DNA from 2 places in the Halalkalibacter kiskunsagensis genome. Region 1 is predicted to be linked to the other one. Evidence: predicted binding sites of a transcription regulator. Region 1 holds the regulator's gene; the other holds the start of a gene.
The links. Region 1 encodes NrdR, which represses ribonucleotide reductase genes. Its sites were predicted from a motif close to AACACNATATATNGTGTT; they were not measured.

Region 1 (8,222 bases):
ACTCGGTGGAAGTTCCATTAAGTCCTATGTGAACGGTCAAGGTGAGATGGGAATGTTTCAGCAACAACTAACCGTTTACGGACGAAAAGGTGAACCGTGTATCGAATGCGGACAAGAAGTTTCAAAAACAGTTGTAGGGGGACGAGGTACACACTTCTGCAATAATTGTCAAAAATAAAGTACCATTGGATAGGCTCCTGCCATATACTATCTTATGTTTGAAAAGGAAGGAGCTTATCAAGATGGTTGAGATTCTCTCCTTATTGGCTATCGCCCTTGCTGTAAGTCTTGACAGTTTTGGTGTTGGCTTAACATATGGATTGCGGAAAATGATATTGCCTTGGCGATCGTTGCTTTTTATTGCAGGTTGTTCAGCTACATCCATTTTGGTTGCGATGTTTTTTGGTACCATTATTCAAACGTATTTGTCTCCACGTGTGGCAGAATCATTAGGTGGGATCATATTAATTATGATAGGGGCTTGGGCTTTGTATCAAGTGTATCGCCCTGCCAAAAATACGGTGAAGACAGAGGGTGATGAGATCATCCTTAATTTTGAGATTCGTGTATTAGGTGTTGTAATCCGCATTTTACGAAAGCCGATGGTAGCAGATATTGATAATTCGGGAACCATTACAGGACGTGAGGCTTTTTTGCTTGGAGTGGCACTATCATTGGATGCATTCGGGGCAGGTATCGGGGCCGCGTTAATTGGGTTTTCTCCTGTTTTGATGGCTATTAGTGTAGCGACAATGAGTGCATTATTTGTTACATTAGGCATGAAAAGTGGGAACCGTTTTGCTGATTCAGCTTGGATAAAGAAGTTTTCCTTTATTCCTGGTCTTTTATTAATGATAATAGGTGTATTCAGTTTATAGAGTTTTTTCGAAAAGGTTGCTTTTTACCTTTTCGAAAAAACTTGAAGCAATGAGCGAAGGCGCTACCATCTTTAAAGCCTTCTAGGAGTGATTTTCTCCTAGCAGGCGCGTAGCGGAGAAGCCATTGCCTATATAAAAAAGGTTGCTTTTTACCTTTTCGAAAAAACTTGAAAATGAGTACTGGTTAGGAGAGAGGATAAGATGTTCATAGGATTAACTGGCGGAATTGCAAGTGGAAAGTCGACTGTTAGTGAAATGATACAAACTAAAGGTATTCCTGTCATTGATGCTGATAAAATTGCACGGGAGGTTGTAGAGCCAGGTACAAAGGCTTTGCAAGCAATTACTGATCATTTTGGACAAGGTGTTATAAATCACGATGGGACGTTAGCGAGAAAAAAGTTAGGTTCGATCATTTTTGAAGACCCGAATGAACGCGACATATTAAATCAAATTGTTCATCCAGCCGTGCGAAATCGGATGGAGGAATTGAAAATAAAGGCGGTAAATGAGGGCGCTGAAACTATTGTTTATGATATCCCGTTGTTATTTGAGAGCAATTTGTTTCACTTAGTAGATAAAGTATTACTCGTATATGTTGATGAACAAACGCAATTATATAGGCTTCTTGAACGAGATCAAGCTGGGGTAGAAGATGCAAAGCAGCGAATTGCTTCTCAAATGTCTTTACTAAGCAAGCGAGAAAAAGCAGATGCTATTATTGATAATTCATTTACTTTAGAAGAAACGAAACAGCAACTCGATGCTATTCTAAAGAAGTGGTCGATAGAAAAGTGACCGATGTGATTCTGATTTTTAACCACGTATAAGGTTGAGAAGACGAATGACATAGGCACTTTTTTTATTTTTGATTTTATTACCAAAAAATTAATGTCCTCAACCTCTTAATGTGTTATACTAATTAATGAGAAAAGGTTAATAAGTATAACTTTATTGTGGAAGGAGTTATTCTAATGAAGGCGAAAGTTGCAATAAATGGTTTTGGTCGTATTGGTCGTATGGTCTTTAGAAAAGCAATACAAGAAGGAAAGGTCGACATAATTGCGATTAACGCAAGCTACCCTGCTGAAACATTAGCTCATTTAATTAAGTATGACAGTATTCACGGGGCATTTGGTTTTCCTGTTGAAGCGAAAGAGAATACTCTTGTCGTAGATGGCAAGGAAATATTACTGTTCCAATCACGAGACCCAAGGAACCTTCCGTGGGCAATGTTAGGGATCGATATAGTAATTGAAGCAACCGGAAAATTTAAATCAAAAGAGAAAGCGAGTTATCATCTTGAAGCAGGCGCTAAAAAAGTTGTTATTACGGCACCGGGAAAGGATGAAGATTTAACAATTGTCATGGGTGTGAATGATGGAGAATACATCAATGAACAACATCATATTCTGTCTAATGCCTCATGCACAACAAATTGTTTAGCACCTGTTGCAAAAATAATTGATGAAGAGTTTGGAATTGAAAGTGGTTTAATGACGACCGTACATGCTTATACAAATGATCAAAAAAATATTGATAATCCTCATAAAGATTTGCGTAGGGCTAGAGCATGCGGTCAATCGATTATTCCTACTTCAACAGGAGCTGCTAAGGCTATAGCAAAAGTTCTTCCTCAACTAGAAGGAAAGTTAAATGGTATGGCCTTACGTGTACCAACACCGAACGTGTCACTTGTTGACTTTGTTGTCAATTTGAAAAAGGATGTGTCAGTAGAAGAGGTTAACCGTGTCCTTGAATTGGCATCTACGAAATCACTAAAAGGCATTCTTGGTTTTACTTATGATCCACTTGTGTCCATTGACTTTAATGGTAATGAACATTCTTCAATTATTGACGGTTTATCTACTATGGTAATAAATAGACGGCAAGTAAAAGTATTAGCATGGTACGATAATGAGTGGGGGTATTCCTGCCGAGTTGTGGACTTGATGAATCTAGTCGCTAATAAGTTACATGAGACGAGTAAAATCCACTCAGCTTCTTGAATAAAACAAAGCAATCCAGAGCGTGGGGAAACCTACGCTTTTTTTTAGTGGACCTTAACAATAGTAAGTGCTAATGTACAATTCTGTATAGTGTTTGTTTCGTTGTGAAATCCTAAAATCAATTGTTGTTCAAATAAGAAAAAAGTTTGATTGCGTCAATAGACGGGTGCAACTTTTTAAAGAAGTGAAATAAGTTATTGTTTGGATGGGCTGCAAAGATCGAGTGCAACATCGATGCAAACATAGGGGATTGGAAGATAAGCAGTAGCAATAAACACCTATGCATTAGCATGTGAAAGGAAGATATTATGGTCCCTTATGAATAAGTTGTCCAAAAAAAATTCTTGGGACTGTTGCAATCAAATTGTAAACAAAGTATACTGATTTTCGTGAACTTCAATTAAAGCAAATCAGGAGTTGTTTTTTTGCAGAAAGGGTTAGGACCTCTCTGGACTAACTTTCCCCCGTGTAATAAAACATTCCTACATGCTTGAGAAGGCATGAATTTTTTGTAAAGGGGGATTCAACTTATGGACACTATGGGTCGTCACGTAATTTCAGAATTATGGGGATGTAACGTGGAGAAGTTGAATAATATGAGTTTTATTGAACAAGTATTTGTCGATGCTGCGTTAAAGTCAGGAGCTGAGGTAAGAGAGGTAGCTTTTCACAAGTTTGCTCCTCATGGAGTAAGTGGAGTTGTTATTATCTCAGAATCTCATTTAACGATTCACAGCTTCCCTGAACATGGTTATGCAAGTATTGATGTGTATACTTGTGGAGACCTTGATCCGAATGTTGCTGCCAATTACATCGCTGAGCAATTAAGTGCAAAATCAAGCGAGGTTATTGAAGTACCTAGAGGTATGGGACCAGTGAAAATTCCGAAATCAAAAGTTCAAGCGCTATAACTGAAAATTTAAGAGGTTGACTCTACAAGCATCTATTATTTGGCATTTACAACATATGAGACTTAGGTTTTGTATAAAAATGTTAATAGAATGGATGTTTAGGAGTCAGCCTCTTTTTGTGTTCATTTTTTTGTGGAAAATTGCTTTTATAAAATGTCAGTATGATATGATATACATATACAAAAACGGATGAAGGACTGACAAATAGTGTTTATCTTGTCAGACCTCTTTCTATATCTTAAAATAAATATAAGAAAAATGAACGAATGAGTACGATACGGAAAGTGGAGATGATCTAATGTTATGTCCTGCTTGTCATCATAATGGAACTCGAGTACTTGATTCAAGGCCTAGTCATGAAGGACGTTCTATCCGTCGGAGGAGAGAATGTGAAGAGTGTAGCCATCGCTTTACGACGTTTGAAATGGTAGAAGAAATTCCGCTAATTGTTGTAAAAAAAGATGGTACCCGTCAAGAGTTTACTCGAGAAAAGATATTACGAGGATTAATTCGAGCGTGTGAAAAGAGACCTGTTCCACTTGAAACCCTTGAAAAAATTGTCAATGGGGTTGAACGTGAGTTACGTGGATTAGGGAAAAATGAGATTAACAGTCAAGATGTTGGCGAGCTTGTAATGGAGAGGCTAGCAGATATTGATGATGTTGCATATGTAAGGTTTGCTTCCGTTTATCGTCAATTTAAAGATATTAATGTATTTATAAAAGAATTAACGGAACTAATGAATAAGAATTAGTGAATAATAGAGCTTAAGCGATCATCGCTGCAAGCTCTTTTTACTTGAGCAATGAAATGATGCTAAGCTGAATTCTAGTGCTTTTGCCAAAAAAGATTGTGGAGGTGAGTGTAATGACATGGCATTGGAAAGAATTACTACCTGTTGATCGTTTTTCTGTTCGGACAAGTAATCATATAACAGATATTGACCGACGTACGTTAACATTGTTATATCAACCACTTACAGGCGCTATGGCTCATAGTCTGTACGTAACCATGCTGTCTCAACTTGAACATGATCAATACTGGAGCAATGAACAAACACACAGGCAATTAATGTTACTCTTAGGTGTGTCACTTGAAGTTATATATGAAGAACGAAAGAAACTTGAAGGAATCGGTCTATTAAAGACGTTTAAACGTAAGGACGAAAGTGGAGGAACAACATATTTATATGAACTACAACCTCCTATGACTCCGAAACAATTTTTCGAAAATGATGTTTTAAGTGTGTATCTATTTAACCGCCTTGGGAAAACGCACTATCGTCAATTGCGCGAACGATTTACACTTGATAAGCTTGATCACGAGCAGTATGACGAACTGACATATGCCTTTGACGAAGTGTACGTGTCCTTACACCATTCAGAGATGGTATCGAATCTGCAATCAGAAACAGAAAACGCATTAAAGGTGCGGCGTAATCAAGAACTAATTCAGGAGAATGGTTCAAGTGAATTTATATTTCAACAATTTGATTTTGACCTTCTTGAAAAAAGCTTATCGACATTTATTGTCCCTTCAGATGTCTTAACAGTGGAAGTGAGAAAAACAATTAGCAGGCTAGCGTTTGTGTATAAGATTGAACCGCTTGAAATGAGTAGTATCGTTCAGCAAGCCCTTCTACATGATGATAAGTTAGATTTAAGCGAATTAAGAAAAAAGACACAAGAGTGGTATAAGGTAGAGCACGGAAATGAACCACCAGGTTTAGGACTGCAAAAACAACCTGCAAAATATCAGACGATGATTGGAAAGGAGCCAGAGACAGAGGAAGAGCGTACAATTAAGTTTTATGAAACAACGCCTCCTTTAACCTTACTTGAGATCCGTTCGGATGGCTCTAAGGTTCCTGTGGCTGATGTGAAAATCATCGAATCGTTACTGATTGACCATCAGTTGCTTCCTGGTGTTGCAAATGTTTTGCTTGAATTTATGCTCTATAGTCAAGATATGAAATTATCAAAGGCGTTAATTGATAAGATTGCCGGTCACTGGTCTAGAAAAAAAGTACAAACGGTTAAAGAAGCGATGCAACTAGCGAAGCAGGAACAACGGAAATCAAAAGAGATAGCCAATAAAGTGAAAGCTCCATCTTCTATGAAAAGAAGTGGGCAACGAAAGCAACAACAAAAGCGAGATAAACTACCGAAATGGTTGGTAGCAGAGAAAGAAAACAAGATGGAGGAAGGCCCATCTCAAAAGCCAATCGAATCGAAAAAAATAGATACTCATCAAAATGAGAAAAGTTTTGATCAAATGCTCAAAGAACTACGAAAAAGCAAGGTAGAGAAAGGGGAGGGGTAAGCATGGAATCAATTCAATCGGCGTTAAAACAATGGACGAAAGATAATAAGCTCGAGCAACGTTTACATGACGCTAGAAAAACATTATTAGCTGACCCATTAGTAAATAACGCTCTTGAGGGTGAGCCAGTAACCGATGATATTCTTGACCAAGGCTTGATTAAATTATATGAATTTCAAAAAGAGCGGCAAAACTGTGAGAGTTGTCCAGGATTAGCAGCCTGTCCAAATATGATGAAAGGCTACCAGCCAGAAATCATTCTCACAAGAAGAGCGCTTGACCTAGAGTATCATTCTTGTTCATTAAAGAAAAATGAAGAAAATGCTCGTAAGCAACGTCAGCTCATTAAATCGCTTTATGTTCCAAGAGATATATTGGATGCTACATTTGAGAAGTTAGATCGGGATCACGAACGTGAAGAGGCGAGCCGAAAAGCATTAGCATTCGCTGTGAATGCAATGCCTGGAAGTGACGGCCAAGGCCTATATTTTTATGGTCGATTTGGTGTAGGAAAAACACATCTAATGGGTGCGATTGCAAATGAGTTACGTGATCGGAATATTGAATCATATATTGTGTACACACCAGATTTCTTTAGAGAAATGAAGCAATCGATAGGAGATGGTACATTTCAGGAAAAAATAGATATGGTAAAACGCGCTCAAGTGCTAATTCTTGATGATATTGGAGCAGAAACAATTTCAGGCTGGATAAGAGATGATGTATTAGGCGCAATATTGCAACATCGCATGCTTGAAAAGTTACCGACCTTGTTTACATCCAATTATGATTATGATGAACTTGAAGAACACTTAGCGTATTCTGAACGTGGCGGGATTGAAGAATTAAAAGCCAAACGAATTATGGAGAGAATTAAACATTTTACGACCTTCGTAACCGTTGATGGAGCAAATCGACGTTCAAGATAGATTGCTTGAAGTTTATTCCAAAAGCAGAGTGATTGCTTTGCGCAAAGAGATAACTATGATAGGATGAGAGTATCATATATTGATTATTGCGGAGGGTACAACATGAGCATTGATGCTATATTAGAACGTGCGGTGAATGGTGAACGATTGTCAATGGATGATGCCGTTGCTCTATATGAAAGTGATGAAGTGGAGAAAATGGGGGAAGCTGCCAATAAAATTATGTTGAAATGGCATCCTGAACCGATTACGACTTTTGTTATTGGTCGTAATGTAAACTACACGAATTTTTGTGATACGTATTGCCGTTTTTGTGCGTTTTACCGTGCTCCAGGTCACAATGAGGGATACGTTCTTAAAGATGAAGAAATCTTTAAGAAAATAGAAGAGACACTTGCCGTTGATGGTACTGAGATTTTGATGCAAGGTGGTACGAATCCAAACTTGCCACTTAATTATTACACAGACCTCCTTCGAGAAATTAAAAAGCGTTATCCTTCAATTTGGATGCACTCTTTTTCTCCTGCAGAGATTTGGAAAATTGTAGAGGTTTCTGGTCTATCTGTTGAGGATGTGCTACGTGAATTGCACGTTGCTGGTTTAGATAGTATGCCCGGTGGTGGTGCTGAAATTCTTACAGAAGAAACGCGTCTGCGAGTCAGTCGATTGAAAATCACATGGGAACAATGGATTGATGCTATGAAAGCATCAAAACGTGTTGGAATGCACGGATCAGCTACAATGGTGATTGGCTTTGGTGAATCATTTGAAGAGCGTGCACTTCACTTGCAACGAATCCGAGATGCTCAAGATGAAACGGAATGTTTTACAGCATTTATTTCATGGTTGTTCCAGCCGGAGAATACTGGAATGTATAAAACTAAGAAACTTACATCTCGTGATTATTTAAAAAATGTAGCAATCTCTAGGTTGTTCCTTGATAACATTCCTAACTTCCAATCATCATGGGTGACAATGGGACCTGAAGTTGGGAAGTTATCCCTTCAGTACGGTTGTAATGACTTTGGTAGTACGATGATGGAGGAAAATGTTGTCTCAGCTGCCGGGACCACTCATAAGGTAAACACAAATGAAATTCTTCGTTTGATCCGTGAAGCTGGCAAAATACCAGCACAACGCGATACAAAGTATGGAATTTTACGCGTGTTTGAT
Region 2 (8,222 bases), on a different contig from region 1:
AACACAAAAAAACACCCGTTAGCAGGTGTTTTCTCTTACGATTCATCTTCTTCATTACTTTTTTGAATATCTCTAAGTTCTGTTACTCGTTGTTTCTGTTCTTGAAAAAATTGAACTAAATCTCCAATTCGATCAATCGCATCCCAACTAAGATGATGCTCAATTCCTTCAACATCTTGATAAATATGCGCTTCATCAACCCCTATAAGCCTCATAAAATCCTCTAGAAGTTCATGACGGTAGACAAGTCTTTTCCCTATTTTCTTTCCTTTTGCTGTTAGAACAAGACCACGATATCGTTCATATATTAAATAATCACTTTTATCCAATTTTTGAACCATTTTTGTCACTGATGAAGGATGGACTTCTAATGCCTCTGCGATATCGGAGACCCTTGCATAGCCTTTCTCCTCAATCAACATGTAAATTCTTTCTAAATAATCTTCCATACTAGGTGTTGGCATAGTGTCCCCTCCATTTTTGTCGCCAAATTACCCTGTTTGCAGGCTACTACGGTGTTTATACAAAAAAACTCTGTATTATATACCTATTCTGGCACATTTCAAATGCTACTCGAAAATGTGCAACAGTTTTATTTTACACTACAATGTAGGAAGAGGACAATGACTTGTATCACATTAAGTAAAGTATTCAATTTTTGCTTCTGGAAAGAAACGATCAATATAGGATTGGATTGTTTCTTTTAATTCCCCTGCTTGTTCATCTTGATAAACATACTTGCCGCGTCCATATTTACCCCATTTATACTTTCTTTCTTCTTCATTCATTTCAAGTTTCGATTTAGGATAACGCTTTTGAATAATATTTTTGGCTGTTTTTGTATAACGATGTTGGATTAATTCAAATGTAAGATCTTTCTTTGCATACAGCGGTAAAATGGCCTCTAATCGTTCAAATAGTTCATAATAGCCTGCATTCCAACCCTCATGCAAAATTAACGGTGCCACGATAAATCCTAATGGATAATTTGCTTTTGCTACTTTCCCCGCCGCTTCTATTCTTTCTAAAAAGCTGGACGTCCCTGGTTCAAATTGTTTAATTACATAGTCAGAATTCACACTAAAACGGAAGCGAGTATTTCCATTATGTTTGGCATCAAGCAAATGATCAACATGATGATATTTTGTTACGAAGCGTAAGCGTCCTAGGTCTGTTTGACCAATATGTTCAATCGTCTTTTTCAAAGAGTGCGTTAAATGATCAATTCCAACTACATCTGACGTACAAGCAGCCTCAAAACGAGTGATATCAGGTGCTCGTTCCTGTATATATTGATCTGCAGCATCAAATATATCTTCTAAATTCACGTAAGTACGAATATATGGCTTATTTCCAAGTGTCGTCTGTAAGTAACAATAATGACAATGCCCCATACAGCCTGTCGCTAGTGGTAGTGCATATTCTGCGGAAGGTTTTGATGTATCGAACTTTAATGTTTTCCGAACACCAATTACAAGTGTAGATTTCGCATTTCGATATTGTTGCAATTCGTTCTTCCCCGGAATGTTTCGGACTTGATTATGCGAAGTCGTTTCTCTAATCTCCACACCTTCTTTTTCAAACTTCTCTTTTAATTCACGACCTAGCGCGTACTCTAATGCACCAGGTTCTATGTAAACCAATTGCGGCTGAAAAGCCCTCATCATACATGCACCTCTTTCTTTTTTTTATAGCTTGTGCACGTCTTATTGATTCACACTGCCATTTACTAACAAAAGGGGGAACTGCAACAACCCACTAACAAATGCAAAAAAGGACTCAATCTATGTAATGTGATTGAGTCCTTTTTTATATGATTATTCATCTTTTTTCCTGTTCCTTAAAGACCACACTTTAACTGTGCACCGCAGCTTGTGCATGTATTACAACCGCCAATATCTTCAACTTGACCTTCACGACAAACCGGACATGTATTCCCAACCTCTGATCCAATCGTTACGTTTGTTGATCTCACTTCAGAAATCGTATCGATTAGGACAACTTTCTTCTTTTGTTCCGTATGTGTAGACTCTTCCTCAAAGCGATTTTCTTCCGCTTTTAAGGAAAGAACTTGCGCATCACGACTTCCATCTACATATACTGTACCACCTTTTGCACCGCCACGGTATAGACGCTCATAGACACCTTGAACCTGTTCAACTGTATAGCCACGAGGTGCATTTACCGTTTTTGAAAGAGAGCTATCTACCCAGCGTTGAATAATACATTGGACATCAGCATGCGCTTCTGGAGAAAGCTCCATAGTCGAAATAAACCATTCTGGTAGTTGATTTTCATCTGCACCAGGATTTGCTTGTAAATACTCTTCTACTATGCCTGCTTTTACTTCAATAAACTTCCCAAGTCTTCCACTGCGGAAGTAAGAGAAAGAGAAATACGGCTCAAGACCCGTTGACACGCCTACCATCGTTCCTGTACTTCCTGTAGGGGCAACCGTTAGCAAGTGTGAATTTCGGATACCATGCTCTAATATGCCTTGACGGATATCTTCCGGCATGTCCTTCATGTACCCAGTGTTAATGAAGGCGTTACGTAATTCCGCTGTTTCTTGTGCTGTCGATCCTTCTAAGAAAGGAAAGCTCCCTTTTTCTTTCGCCAGCTCAATACTTGTACGATATGCAGTTGTTGCAATCGTCTCAAACACTTTATCAACAAGCTGATTTCCACTCTCTGATCCATACACTGATTCACAATAAATCAATAGATCATGAAGACCCATTACTCCTAAACCAACACGGCGCTCACCTTTTGCTTGCTTCGTGTTATCCTCTAGGAAGTACGGCGTTGCATCAATGACATTATCTTGCATACGCACACCGACTTCAACGGTCTTTTGTAATTTTGCAAAGTCAATTTCCTTTGTTTCTTTATTGGCCATTTCTGCTAAATTAATAGCCGCTAAATTACATACAGAATAAGGAGCAAGTGGTTGTTCCCCACACGGATTAGTTGCTACTACTTTTTGACCGTAGGCCTTAGCATTCGTTTTGTCATTTGCATTATCAATAAAAAATATGCCTGGTTCTGCACTATATGTAGCGCAAATGTTAATCAAATTCCATAACTCTTTTGCTCTTAGGATCCGATACGTTCTGACACCGTAACCTAGTTCTTTCCACTCGCGTACATCACCAATTTCATGCCACTTTTTATTATAAGTAGCCATCTCTTCTTCCGTATAGTTTTCAACATCAGGGAAGCGTAGAGCATATTCTTCATCATTTTCAACAGCTTCCATAAATTCTTTTGTTAAACATACAGAAATATTTGCACCTGTTAAAAATTCTGCATTGTTAACAGAATACGTTCCGCCAACTCGCAGCTTTTCTTCTGCATCTCGGATGACTTTGAGATCAAATCCACCGTGACCCGCAATGGTCTTATAATTCACAATCCCTTGGTACATAGACTCCTCTACTACACTTAATGGAGTAAACGAAAGCTTGTCTTTTACGAGCTTTTGAATGTATTCATCTTGTGTATTTTCAAGTAAGAACCGTAAAATACGAGGATTTTGCATTTTAGAAATAATAAATTCCAATATGTCAGGATGCCAGTCGGAAAGCATAATCATTTGAGCACCACGTCTTGACCCACCTTGCTCAACAAGATGCGTTAGCTTTGCAATATCATCAAGCCAAGAAACAGATCCAGATGATTTTCCGTTCACTCCACGAGCGAGCGTATTACGAGGCCTTAATGTAGAACCGTTTGTTCCAACGCCCCCACCGCGACTCATAATCTCCATCACTTGCTTGCGATGTTCTGAAATTCCTTCGCGTGAATCTTGTACATACGGCATTACATAACAGTTGAAATACGTCACATCCGTCTCAGCCCCTGCACCATATAACACGCGACCTGCTGGAATAAAGTTCATTGAAACAAGTTGCTCATAAAATTGTTCAAATGCTTCTTGTCTTTTTTGTTCAGTCGTTTCCACCGATGCAAGGCCTGTAGCATTACGCTTTGCAATTTGTTCATAATAAAGCTCAAGTGGCTTCTCAATCGTATCAAGTGAACGCGTTACGACACCACTTTCTGCTTCATCGCCTTCAAGCACTCCACGAAATTCTTCGTCTACTAGTACTTTTGCTTGATTTTTGACACGATCTAATTCCATGATAAATCCGTAACCACGAGCTGGAAACTTCGGATCGTCTTTTACAGTTAATACGACAAAATCTCCTTCTTTTAATGTTTTCTTTTCCGTATCTTTGAATGTATAGCGGTCTAACATTACCAGTCTCGATACACCTTTTTTTGTTATGTGCATATCACTTGTAATAGGGTGAACTTGAGGAAACTGCTCAATATCCTCATTTAATCTTTCTACATTTAGGCGCATTACTTTCGACATTGTCATTGCCATTCGCCTCTCCTCCTCTTTCTCATGGAAATCTATTAAAACATACGTACATCTAGTTGTAGATGAAGTCGTTGTGCATATCCATATTCAACATTCTTGGGTAAGCTTACCACAAAGATCAGTTCAGATTCAATATATTGTGCTCATTTTTATTTTTAATACACCATATATTGTGTTTAATTCTATTTTGATGCTATTTGTCAACTTTGTAAAGAATCAAAAAAAGAAGCATTTACGAGTTTATTAGATTTTTATCCGTTTTTTTACGTTATTTTGAAGAAATTTGTCTCTTGCTTAAATAAGGATAACTTCAACTTCATGTTTCATCATTGTTTGCTCGGCAAGGTCAAAATGATTGACAAAATTTTTCATGGATGCTCATACTATATGATATTCTAGTAACATGCAATAAATAGAATCCAACCAAATACTTACATTTTAAAAGCTGGAGGAATCGTGATGGAATATATTATTCAAAATGAAACACTTATACCAAAAAAAGAAGCTACGGTTAATTTGGATGACCGCGGTTATTATTTTGGTGATGGTGTTTATGAAGTAGTAAAGGTTTATGATGGAAGTCCATTTGCTATGGACGAACATATCGCGCGTCTACTTTCGAGCCTAAATAAACTAGATATTCCACTAGCTTTTTCAAAAGAAAAACTAGTCGAATTAATCCATTCACTAATTGAAAAGAATTCAATTGAAAATGGCCTTGTTTATTTCCAATTCACTCGCGGAGTTGAACCTCGCAATCACCTATATACCAGAGAGTCAACACCTGTGTTCACAGCATTTACACAGGCAGCTCAAAACCTTGAAGACATTCAGAAAAACGGCATTGATGTTTGGTTAACTGATGATATACGCTGGCTCCGTTGCGATATTAAAACAATCAATCTGTTAGGTAATGTTATGGTTAAACGCGAGGCTTCAGATAACAATTGCCATGAAGCGATTTTACATCGTAGTGGCACGATTACAGAAGGTTCATCATCAAATTTATTTCTTGTTAAAGATAAAGTTCTATATACCCATCCTGCAACAAACCTTATTTTAAACGGAATTACAAGGCAACTCATTATTGACTTAGCAAAGCGTCATAATTATTCAGTAGTTGAAGAGCCTTTCCCAGTTGATGTTTTAGAACATGCCGATGAAGCATTTATTTCTAGTACCTCCGTTGAAATTGCTCCAATTAAAGCTGTTAAAGGACAATTGTCAACTACATTCGAAATTGGTCAAGTGACACAAGACCTCCAACTCAAGTTTAAGGAACTGCTACCAAAAGCTTAAATAGATAAAGAGGGTACCCAAAAGCCAGCGTTTGGAATACCCTCTTTTTTCAAATAATTGATATTATTTTCTAAAGTTCCATTCATCCTTGCCATAACGGTCTCTCGCTATTTGGCTAACAACTTCTTCTTCTTCTTCTGTTAACGTGTAAGCTTCTAACTCAATGTTTAAACCCTTTTCAAATCCTCTTTTAAATGCAGCCTTTGCTTCTTCCATTGTTAAAGAGTCACTTCGTAATGCGTTAATTGCCACCGCTTTATTTTTAAAGTTCTTTTGCATTCTCTCACGTAGGCGGTCACTAGAATACTTAAACAAATCAAACAATTTATCCTCATCAATATCTAAAATAATCGATCCATGCTGCAAAATGACGCCCTTTTGTCTCGTCTGAGCACTCCCTGCAACTTTTCTTCCTTCTACAACCAGTTCATACCAAGAGGGAGCATCAAAACAAACAGCTGAACGCGGATTTTTCAGTGCACTTTTCTCTTCATCCGTGCGAGGAATCGAAAAATAAGCGTCCAGTCCTACATTCTTAAAGCCTTCCAATATCCCTTCTGAAATCACTCGATACGCTTCAGTAACAGTCGTAGGCATTTCTGGATGATCTTCAGAGACAATAACACTATACGTTAATTCTTTATCATGCAAAACTCCTCGGCCTCCAGTAGGTCTACGAACGAAACCTAAGCCGTATTCACGAACCTTATCCAAGTTAATTTCTTTTTCAACCTTTTGAAAATATCCAATTGACAATGTTGCTGGATTCCATCCGTAAAAACGAATAGTTGGCGGAACTAAACCTTTACTATGCCAATCTAGTAAAGCTTCATCTAAAGCCATATTATAAGCAGGAGAACACTCTCCTGAATCAATGTAACGCCATGTTTCCTTCATCAGCCATCGCCACTTTCCACTCATTTATCTTGTCATTTTAACAAACAGCTCACTTTTAGCCAAGCCATTTGCCTAGTTAACTTATTGCGTATTTGCCTCCCGGCTATTATAATATATCATGACGGAAGTACGTAAAGGAGTGTAGAAATTACCCAATGGAATTCTTATGGCTTATCTTACTTGGATTAGTGGCGTACACGTTGTTTAAGCGCTTTTATAATCCAAAATATTTGAAGACATTAACACAGGAAGACTTTATTAAAGGCTATCGAAAAGCACAATTGATCGATGTTCGCGAACCACGTGAATATGAAGGGGGACACATTTTAGGTGCACGGAACATCCCCATGTCACAACTTCGTCAACGAATCAATGAAATTCGTAACGATCAACCTGTTTACCTATATTGTCAATCAGGTGCACGCAGTAGACAAGCTGCCCAAATGATCAAAAAGAAACGTGGCACAGACGACATCTCCCATCTAAAAGGTGGATTTAAAAAATGGTCTGGTAAAATAAAGAAGAAGAGCTAATTCAAAAAGACGATGTTCCCCTTTTGAATAACTCTGAGTGGGCTTTCTTACTTCATTGATTGACTTAAAGCCTGAGCAAATGCTCAGGCTTTTTCATATTTTAAAATTGGCTTACGCGCAGCTGTTGTTTCATCTAGCCTTGAGATAACCGTTGTATGAGGAGCCTCTTGAACAATCTCCGGATTCTCTTCTGCCTCACGTGCGATTTGGATCATCGCATCAATGAATTCATCTAATGTCTCTTTCGACTCTGTTTCAGTTGGCTCAATCATCATGCATTCCTCTACATTTAACGGGAAGTAAATCGTAGGTGGATGATAGCCAAAATCTAATAATCGTTTCGCGATGTCTAAAGTCCGCACACCAAGTTTCTTTTGTCGACGGCCTGAGATAACAAATTCATGCTTACAATGCTGTGTGTAAGGCAAATCAAAATGTGGTTCAAGTCTACGCATCATATAGTTTGCATTTAAAACCGCATATTCAGATACTTTCCGCAAACCATCTGGACCCATTGTACGAATATAAGTATATGCACGAACATTAATTCCGTAATTTCCATAATACGGCTTCACACGTCCAATAGAATGTGGACGATTATATTCAAAGTCATATACACCATCTTCACGTTTTACAATAACCGGTTTTGGTAAATACGGAATTAAATCCTTCTTCACCCCAACTGGACCAGACCCTGGGCCACCACCACCGTGTGGACCTGTAAATGTTTTATGCAAGTTAAGATGAACGACATCAAAGCCCATGTCACCAGGTCTTGCGATACCTAAAATCGCATTCGAGTTCGCACCATCATAGTACAGCTTCCCACCTGCTCCGTGAATGATTTGTGCCATCTCTACAATATAGGTCTCAAATAATCCAAGTGTATTGGGATTAGTTAACATAAGAGCAGCTGTGTCTTCTCCAACGACTTCACGCAAATGAGCTAAATCAACAAGTCCATTTTCATCAGTTCGTACCGTAACCGATTCAAAACCAGCGACCGTTGCTGATGCGGGATTCGTTCCGTGAGCTGAATCTGGTACAATGACCTTTGTTCGTTGGAAATCTCCATTGGCTTCATGATAGGCACGAATCATCAT

Region 2: a site for NrdR is predicted at 4,550-4,567, ahead of SLH51_RS16670 (vitamin B12-dependent ribonucleotide reductase). Genes of this name have one in related genera too.

The regions. Positions count from the first base shown of each region.
Region 1 is NZ_JAXBLX010000005.1:3,449-11,670, forward strand. It holds gene mutM (DNA-formamidopyrimidine glycosylase) at 1-178, shown strand, start outside; gene ytaF (sporulation membrane protein YtaF) at 243-878, shown strand; gene coaE (dephospho-CoA kinase) at 1,080-1,676, shown strand; gene SLH51_RS03965 (glyceraldehyde-3-phosphate dehydrogenase) at 1,853-2,887, shown strand; gene speD (adenosylmethionine decarboxylase) at 3,418-3,798, shown strand; gene nrdR (transcriptional regulator NrdR) at 4,097-4,552, shown strand; gene SLH51_RS03980 (replication initiation and membrane attachment family protein) at 4,666-6,120, shown strand; gene dnaI (primosomal protein DnaI) at 6,123-7,049, shown strand; gene mqnC (cyclic dehypoxanthinyl futalosine synthase) at 7,152-8,222, shown strand, end outside.
Region 2 is NZ_JAXBLX010000030.1:11,232-19,453, reverse strand. It holds gene mntR (transcriptional regulator MntR) at 36-464, opposite strand; gene splB (spore photoproduct lyase) at 639-1,667, opposite strand; gene SLH51_RS16670 (vitamin B12-dependent ribonucleotide reductase) at 1,841-4,393, opposite strand; gene dat (D-amino-acid transaminase) at 4,850-5,689, shown strand; gene SLH51_RS16660 (lipoate--protein ligase family protein) at 5,753-6,589, opposite strand; gene SLH51_RS16655 (rhodanese-like domain-containing protein) at 6,742-7,119, shown strand; gene gcvPB (aminomethyl-transferring glycine dehydrogenase subunit GcvPB) at 7,203-8,222, opposite strand, start outside.